2 regions of the Roseateles flavus genome follow, and region 2 is predicted to be linked to the other one. Evidence: riboswitches for the same ligand, from Rfam matches in the RefSeq annotation. Region 2 holds a riboswitch; the other holds the start of a gene.
The links. A riboswitch is a leader RNA that binds a small molecule or an ion and turns the genes downstream of it on or off. The one in region 2 is predicted to bind cobalamin.
Positions count from the first base shown of each region.

Region 1: linked by a shared signal. The riboswitch ahead of ABDJ40_RS13615 (energy-coupling factor ABC transporter permease) and the one ahead of ABDJ40_RS10395 (TonB-dependent receptor domain-containing protein) in region 2 are both predicted to bind cobalamin.

Region 1 is NZ_JBDPZC010000006.1:62,327-66,656, reverse strand. Features, by position in the region: gene ABDJ40_RS13625 (sirohydrochlorin chelatase) at 1-307, opposite strand, end outside; gene cobM (precorrin-4 C(11)-methyltransferase) at 304-1,119, opposite strand; gene ABDJ40_RS13615 (energy-coupling factor ABC transporter permease) at 1,116-1,757, opposite strand; cobalamin riboswitch at 2,056-2,277, opposite strand; gene ABDJ40_RS13610 (hypothetical protein) at 2,468-3,352, opposite strand; gene ABDJ40_RS13605 (HD-GYP domain-containing protein) at 3,823-4,330, opposite strand, start outside.
Region 2 is NZ_JBDPZC010000004.1:109,409-113,738, forward strand. Features, by position in the region: gene cobU (bifunctional adenosylcobinamide kinase/adenosylcobinamide-phosphate guanylyltransferase) at 1-226, opposite strand, end outside; gene ABDJ40_RS10395 (TonB-dependent receptor domain-containing protein) at 381-2,324, opposite strand; cobalamin riboswitch at 2,401-2,636, opposite strand; gene ABDJ40_RS10400 (hypothetical protein) at 2,992-3,510, opposite strand; partial or broken gene pth (aminoacyl-tRNA hydrolase) at 3,848-4,330, opposite strand, start outside.

The DNA of each region.
Region 1 (4,330 bases), on a different contig from region 2:
GGTGGGGGGCGTAGAGAAAGTCCACGCCTGGAGCATGGGCCCGCGCGTGCTCGATGGCCTCGGGGATCTCCATCTTCACGTGCCCGGCGGCATTGAGGATCAGTGGCAGGACCAGCACGCGCCGCGCGCCAGCCGCCGCCTGCAGCAGGCCGTCGTGCAGGGACGGAGGCGCGAACTCGATGAAGCAGACCTCAATGCGCCAGCCCGGCTGCCGGGCCTGCCATTGGCGGACAAAGGCGTGGATCTCGGCATTGCCGGCGGGCTCGCGCGAGCCATGGCCCACGAGCAGGAGGGTGGTGTCGTTCATGCGGACTCCGTGGGCACGCTGGCGCGCCGGTAGCGATGGGTGAAGCTGGGGTCGTACAGCTTGGAACGTGCCAGGTCTGGCCACTGACGCGCGCCCAGGGTGGGGCTGGCGATCACCATGGCCTGGCTGACGATGCCGGCCTCGCGGCACAGGGACTTGATCGTTGCCACCGTGCCGCGCAGGACCCGCTGATGCCCCGGCCAACTGGCCTTGTGGACCACCAGCATGGGCGCGTCCGAGGGCCAGCCGGCCTCCTGCAGCGCGGCTTCGACCTTGTGCAGCAGGGTGATGGAAAGAAAGATGCACAGCGTGCTTCGATGGCGGGCCAGCTCCACCAGGCTCTCGCCCGCCGGCATGGGCGTGCGGCCCTCCACGCGCGTGAAGATCACCGTCTGGGTGACCTCGGGCAGGGTCAGGCTTTCCACAGCCGCGGCCGCCGACGCCATGGCCGAGGACACCCCTGGCACCACCTCGATGGCCACGCCAGCGGCATCCAGGGGCTGCACCAGTTCGATCAGGGCCCCGTACAGCGCGGGATCGCCCGTCTGCAGGCGCACGACGGTGGCGTGCTGCCGGGACTGCTCGATCAGCCACTCCGACATCTGCTCCAGCGTCATGTCCTTGGAGTCACGCAGGACGCAACCCGCCGGGGCCCAGCGCGTGGCGGCCTCGTCGACCAGGGACCCGGCATAGAGGATGGCGCCGGCGCGGGCGATGAGATCCCGGCCGCGCACGGTGATCAGGTCCGGCGAGCCTGGTCCGGCGCCGACGAAGAACACCGCGCCCGGCATCTGCTGTGGCGCGCGGTTCATGCGCCGGCGCTGATGCGTTCATCGCAGCACAGGCGCACCAGGGCATCCCGGCGCCGTGCCAGGGCCTGTGCGCCGCGTACCAGCAGCCCGCTCAGCAGCGGCTCGGCCAGCGCCACCGTGACGTAGGACGCGGCAAACATCGCCCAATCCTGCAACGCCGTGCTGGTCTGCCCGTTGGCCAGCCAAAAGCCCACCATCAGGGTGACCCCCGCGTAGTAAGTGGCATCGAGCTGCAGGAGGAAGCGGCGGCTCAGGGGCCGGTCGCGGCGTCCCAGCAACTGATGGGTGAGCAGCAGCGGCACCATCAGCGAAAGGGCGTTGACCGCCAGATGGACCAGGTCCAGCGGCTCGAACAGCAGCCCCTGCACCAGCAGACCCAGGCCGAAGCCGAACAGGGTGGGCACCAGGCCGCACAGCAGATAGATGGGCATGGCCCCCACGAAATGCAGCTCGGACGGCCCGACCTTCAGGTGGACGAGCTGCATGCAGGCGGTGAAAAAGAGTGCTGCAAGCACGCTGCGCAGCACCAGGACCGGCTGGCGAAGCAGGGCAGGGGCGTGGTGCGCCAGCAGCAGGGCGGCGGCGCCATTGGCGAAGAGCAGCTTGGCGGGCGCCAGCAGGCCGGGTTCGATATGCATGGGGACTTCCAATCGGGTGTGTGAAGGCGCGGGCGCACGGCAGCAGCGCCGCAGCCCGTTCGAGATGAAGACGGATTCAGGCCTGCGCTGACCCGAAAAGGTCAGCACATGGCCAGTTGGCTCAGCAGCCAGCGCCTGGGGTCAGGGGGAACGAAGCATGACAAACCCTCCGGCCTGCACGCCCCGTGCAGGATTGAAGCCAGGAATCGCCGAGTGAGGGAGGAGGAGGGGTGTGGCACGATCCGGCGGCAAGCCGGGCGCGCAAACAGCCCGAGCCGCCCACCGCAGCATCAGCACCAAAACACTGCGGGCCGGTCTCCGGGCTTGCAAGTCCGGAGTATCGAACTCCGGCAGGCCGCTCCTTCCCGGACCGGAGTCCAGTGGATTCAAGCGCAGCCCTGACCTTGCTTACCGTTGCGGGGGCAGCGTTGGCATTGCGGGCTCCTGGGCGGAGCGCCGCGCACCAACTTCCCGTTTCACCAGGCCGGTCCGGACGGACCACCTGGCACCTTCAGTGTGCGGCCGCAGTATACGTGCGCTGGCCGCCTTCCACGGCCTAGCGCAGCCGGCGGGCCGCTCGTCATCGCATGAAGCGGGCGATGGGCGCCCGGGCGATGTCATGAACACGACTGTTGTTGAGGCGAGGCAAGGCCAGGGGGATCTGAAGGCGAGGAACTGGCTGAGTCGGCCCTGCTGGCCGTGGCCGTGCGCTACGGCGCCATCTTCCAGATACGCTTCTGACTGTCAATGAGCCAGACAGCGTCGGTCTCTGACACGGAAATCCCCAGAAGGTTCGTGACACCGGACGGCAATACCTTTGTTTCCCAAGTTCCGTTATTCCAAGCCGGACTGCCTAACGTGTATTTGGCCAGTTGATCCTGGCCATTGCCTTGCGAGGTGACGACCCAAACGGTGTTCTTGCCAGCCGCCAGGAGGCGCACGCCACTGGGCGCGGCCGCGCCACCAGCGATCAGGCAAAGCCCTCGAGAAACGCAGCCATAAGCCGCTCGCAGAGTTTCGATCCACAAAACAGGGCGTTGAGCCGCTCCAGCAGCTCCAGCGGGGACCGACATTGCACTGCTTGTTGCTCCATACGACGTCCAGCCTGGTGATGATCCACACCCTCCCAAACTTTGATAAACAGTATTGGAGGCATCACCTTTCTTGGTGGCAAAAAAGCTGGAACCCCGCCCGCTCGCCACGTTGATCGGACCAAAATCGCACGAGGGCGATAGGGTGGCGTTGTAAGTGGGGAGCGCCGGACCGACGGGGCTGAAGTTCTGGGCCACCGACCAGTACTTTCCGTCAGCATCGACGACGCCCCATCTCAATCCATCGTAGGAGGTGATTGAAACCGCATTCGGTGTGGGCCAGCCCGGCGTTGGGGTGAGCCGATCCCAGGAACCGGCTGCGCCCGAGACGTAAAAGGCGCCGTCGGTCCCGACAAGCACGGCGCCTTTGTCTCCCGCCGCGGCGATTGCTTTGGCAGCCCCCGGCATCTGTTGCCACTGTTGCGCATAGGCCTGTGAAACAGGCAGCAGCATGGCCACCGCAGACACGGCTGTGACTTTGACTCTGCTGAGAAGGGAAGTCATGTCATTCCTTCACGTAGGGGCTTGAACTGCCTGTCCGTTGAATAAGTGGCCGTCGTCAGGGGAGATAAAAGCGGCTCTCCATGACATGCGGTTCAAATATATAAACTGCCAGACCAGATATCAGCCAGTTCTGCTCGGCGATAACGGCGGCGTGATATCTGACAATCTCTACAGTACGGCAGGAATCATCGAATGAAGATTCCCGTCATGCAGCCAGGCCACGGTGCTCGCGAACAGTACAAGGGAATGCAGCGGGTTTGAAAGGACGCCTCGAATTCGCGAGCGCTTACATCTTACGAACGTAGTCACGATATCTACAGCCGCTATCCCTATCTGATACTGCGTTGAGTGCCTGGCTGCAGTTGCCCTGCCAGATTCGAATCATGAGAGGTGCCCGGCCTCGATGGCGGGGCCGCGTTGCCAGGCCGGGGCGTCCGGCGTGCGAAGGAAATCGAGGGTCAGGCTGTGCGTCAACTGCCGACCATCGCATCCGCCCAGTCGAGCACCAGCGCCTCGATCTGCGCGCGGTCCAGGGCGGGCTCCAGCTCCTCTGCCTCGGCATAGGTGCCCGTGGGCAGGGCCTGAAGGCCCTGCTCGGCATCAGTCCAGGTGAAGCGCGCCGTGCAGGCAGGGCAGCCCAGGTGATGTCCGGCGCGCGCGCTGCGCGTGCGAACCAGCGTCGGGCCGCAGACCGGGCAGTGCTGCAGCGGGATGCCATCATCGCTGTGACCGACGATGCCATCGAAGGCGCCATCCCGCCCCATGCGCAGGAACGTGGTCCCCAGCGCCAGATCGAACTGCTTCCCCAGCTCGGACTCGATGATGTCCAGGGCCTTGGCGATGGGCATGCCGGCGCGGTACGGCCGTGTGCTCGTCATGGCATCGAACGCGTCGCAAAGGCCTACCAGCCGGGCGTCGCGGGGAATCTCCTCGCCGGCGAGTCCCATGGGATAGCCCCGGCCGTTGGGCATTTCGTGG
Region 2 (4,330 bases):
CCTCGGCCAGATGCAGGGGGGCTTCCACCGTCGCAAAGCCCGCCGGGCGCTCGGCCTGGTGGCGGGCGATGCGCTGGCGCATCTCCTCGTCATGGGCCTCGGCCGTGGCGATCACGCAGACGCTGTGACCAGGCTCGCGGGCCCAGTCCAGCGCCAGGCGCTCGGCCTGCCGCGACTTGCCGCTGCGCTGCCCGCCAACGATGAGTGTGTGTGACTGCGTGCTCATGCTCGTGGACCTTTTCGCATCAATCTGCCTTCACCGAGCGACGCCCGCGGTGGGCCGTGAGGCCCGGTTCTTCGCCAGGCGGAAGAAGCCCGCAGGGCGCCCTCCGGCCAGGATCGGGCCCCTCGAGGGCGCACGAAGCGCCCAGGGGGAGTCCTTACAGCGTGGGGGTGAAGCGCACGCCGATGAAGAAGGTCCGCGGTGCCTGCGCATAGCCCTTGGCCGTCTCGTAGTCCTTGTTGAAGGCGTTGTCGATGTTGGCCTGCAGGCGCACTTGCGAGTTCACGCGATAGCTCAGGTCCAGATTGACCAGGCTGTAGCCACCCAGGGGCTTGGTGTTGGCGTTGTCGTCGAAGCGGCTGCCATGGGCCTGGATCTGCAGGCCGCCGGACCACTGGTTCAGCGTCTTCTCCAGGCGTAGGCTGGCGTGCTTCTTGGCGCGGCGGCCCAGCAGCTTGTCGGTGGTCAGGTCGCGCGGGTTCTGGAAGTCCACGGAGCCCTGCACGCGCAGGCCGGCGACCATCGTCTCGCCCTGCAGGCTCACGCCCTGCAGGCGCACCTTGGCCAGGTTGCCGTAGCAGCCGCCGTAGGTGGAGACGCAGTTCGCCGCGAAGCTGCTGTCCCAGGAGATCAGTTCGCGGATGCGGTTGTTGTAGACCGTCAGGCCCAGCTCGCTGTCGCCCTGGCTCCAATTGAGGCCCAGCTCGGTGTTGCGGCCGCGCTCGGGGTTGAGGGCGGCCACGCCGGGCTTGGGGCCGTACTCGCTGAAGCTCTGGTAGAGCGTGGGGGCGCGGAAGGCGGTGCCGGCGCTGGCCCAGGCGCGCAGGCCCGGCAGGAAGCGCCAGCCCGCGGCCACGGTGCCGGTGTTGATGCCGCCGAAGGCGCTGTCCTGGTCATGGCGCAGGTGCAGCTGGGCGTCGATGCTGCTGTTGCTGTAGAGGTAGCTGGCCGCCACGGCATTCTGGTGGCGCTTGACCTGGCCGCCGGTGGTGGGCAGCAGGCCGGAGTTGATCAGCTTGTCCTCGCGGCGTTCCAGCACGGCATTGAGCTGGCCCACGGGGAGCTTGACGGTGCCGCCCAGGGTGTACTGGCGGACCTGGGTCTCGGTCAGGTAGGTGGAGGCGTTGTTGCTGAGCGTCTCGTAGCGCTCGCGCGAGTCGCCGATGCTGGCTTCGGTCTGCCAGTCTGCATTCCACTGGGCGCTCCAGAGGGCGCGGCTGGCGTGGGTGTCATGCAGATTGCGGTCGCGCACGCCGACCTTGGGCTTGGCCGAGGCGTCGTAGTCGCTGTCCAGGCTGCTGTAGGTGTTGACCAGCTCCAGGCGCTGGCCGGCGTCCAGCTGGTAGCCCAGGCGGGCGTTGACGCTGTGGGTGCGCCAGCCGTCGACGTCGGGGCTGTAGGCGGGATCGTTGGTGACCTTGCGGATGTTGAAGCCGTCGGCCACTTCCTGGGCCAGGCTCAGGGCGTAGTCCAGGGCGCCTGCGGCACCGCTGACGCTGAGGTCGCCCTTGACCAGTCCCAGGCTGCCCACGCCGGCGCCGATCTCGACGGTGGGCGTGCGCTTGCCCTTGCGGGTGAAGACCTGGATCACGCCCGCCACGGCATCCGAGCCATAGACGCTGCTGGCCGCGCCGCGGACGATCTCCACGCGCTCGATCTGGGCCAGGGGAATGGCTTCCCAGGCAGCGCCGCCGGAGCCGGACTGCGTGTCCATGCGCACGCCGTCCACCAGCAGCAGGGTGTGCTGGGTGTTGGCGCCGCGCAGGAAGAGGCTGGTGTTGGTGCCGGGGTTGCCGTTGCGCACGAGCTCGACGCAAGACTGGCGACCCAGCAGGTCCACCAGATTGCCGAAGCCCTGGCGCTCGATGTCGGCGCGGGTCAGCACGGTGACGTCGGCCAGCACCTGGCTCAGGTCCAGCTTGGAGCGGGTGGCGGTGACCTGGACCTGGCCCAGCTTGTTGGGCGTTTCCTGCGCCTGGGTCTGTGCCGACAGGGCCAGCAGGCCCAGCGCGATCATGTTCAGGGTGGAGGAGGGACGGACGGAGGCAGGCAGGCGCGCAGGCGAAGGCTGGCGTGCAGCACGCAAGAAGGAAGCGGACATGAGAAAAACGGGACTACGAGGCGGTCCAGGTGCCAGCTTCCCCGCAGGCTCCTGTGAAAACGAGGCGCTGCTTGCGCAGGCACCTCACCCGTTGGCCGGTATCCGGGCTGGCGGATCGCGTCGCTGCATCCTTCCCAGTGCCGGGGCACCAGTGGATTCATGTGCAGCAACTGAAGGCCTTGCAGCCTTGTCCGCTTACCGTTGCGGGGACAGCTCAGGTTGGGGCGGCCTCGTGGAGGCGTTCCTTTCTGATTCCCGTTTAACTGCCCTGACCGATGGGTCGGGGCGAGCACCAACAGCGCGCATTCTAGTCCAGGCTGGCCGAGTGATCGCTGAAAGCGTGGCTTGACCGGGCTCAAGCCGCCCCGGCGCCACGGGCCGGGCGCCGTCAAGCCTTGCGGCGGGACCTCCGCAGCGGGCGCACCCGGGAGCACTCAGGAGCACTCGGGGGCGCCGGCGACGGTCGAGGCGTAGGGGCCGGTGTGTGACCCCGGGCAGGGGTGACGGAGCGCGATGAAGGGGGTGCATTGCGCATGCCGTGGGCATGCGCATGGGCAGCGCCCGGACGAAGGCCCGAGGCATGGGCATGGGCCTGCCCGTCTGCCCGTCTGCCCGTCTGCCCGTCTGCCCGTCTGCCCGTCGCCGCGGCCCCGGGCCGCGCAGGGCGCTAGGGCGTTTGCGCGGCAGGGCCTTGCGGTGCCGGCTCGACGCCCTTCTGCGGTGGTGGCAGCGGCTCCGGCTTGTGCTGCGTCTTGTTGGGCGTCTTGCCTAGCGGCCTGCCGTGGCGGGCCCCGGCCCGGCGTTGCGGGGCTGGCGGTGCCGGCGCCGCTGTGGCTGCGCCCAAGGGCTGAGCCTTGGACCCCATCGACACCCCTGGGTCTGCTCGCTCCACGGCGCGGCGCTCGGCACGGTCCCGCGCTTCGCGTTCGCGGGCCTGCCGCTCGATCAGCAGGCCTTCCCGGCGGATCCGCTCCTGCGCGGCCGCCGCGGCCTGCGCATCGCCAGGGTCGTAGTGCAGCACCTGGCTGGCGCCGGGCTCCTGAGGGCAGGGCGTGTTGCGCAGCTCGCGCCCCTGTGGCCCGCACCGGTAGAGGGTGAGCTGGCCGGGGCCAGCCTGGCTCACCGCCGCGAGGGGGGCCAACGCCAGCGTGCCGAGCAGCAGGGCCAGGATCGCGCGGGGCGGCATCGTCTGCATGGTGCGGCCCCGGCCAGCGGGGTCAGGTCTTGTTCCTGCCCAGGGCCGAAGCCAGGGCGGAGGACAAGGCGGAGGACAGCGCCCCCGCCGCCTTGGCCGGGGACGGGGCGGTGCGGGGGGCGGCCCCTGCGGCTGGCGCCTGCGTGCCTGTCGGCGCGGTCTGGGAAGACGTTGCGGGCGAAGCTGGCAGTGCCGTGGCCAGCGAAGGTGCCGCCGAAGCTGCGGGGGACGTCGGCTGTGGGCCTGGCTGCGGGCCGGCCACGACTGCCGATGAGGCTGCGGCCTTTGGCGCCGGACTGCCCGGCGCCGACAGTGCGCCGGACCCTGCGGGTGCGCCCTCGGCGGGGGCGGGGCGCGGTGGCTTGGGCCGGGGCGGCTTGGCATGGATCTGGGTCAGGGCCTTGGCCATGTCGCCCTTGAGCATGAGCTCCACGGCATCCAGGCTCTTGGCGATGCATTGCTCGACGCCGATGCGCTCATCAACCGGCGGCTTGCGCAGCACATAGGCGGCCACCTCGCCCTTGTGACCTGGATGGCCGATGCCCAGGCGCAGGCGCCAGAAATTGCCCGAGCCCAGCTGGGCCTGCATGTCCTTGAGACCGTTGTGGCCGCCGGTGCCGCCGCCCTGCTTCATCTTCATCTCGCCGGGGGGGAGGTCCAGCTCGTCGTGGATGGCCAGGATCTCCTCGGGCGTGATCTTGAAGAAGCGCGCCAGCGCCGCCACCGACTTGCCCGAGAGGTTCATGTAGGTGAGCGGCTGCAGCAGCCAGATGGGGCCGCTGGCACCGGGGGCGTTGTTGATGCGGGCCAC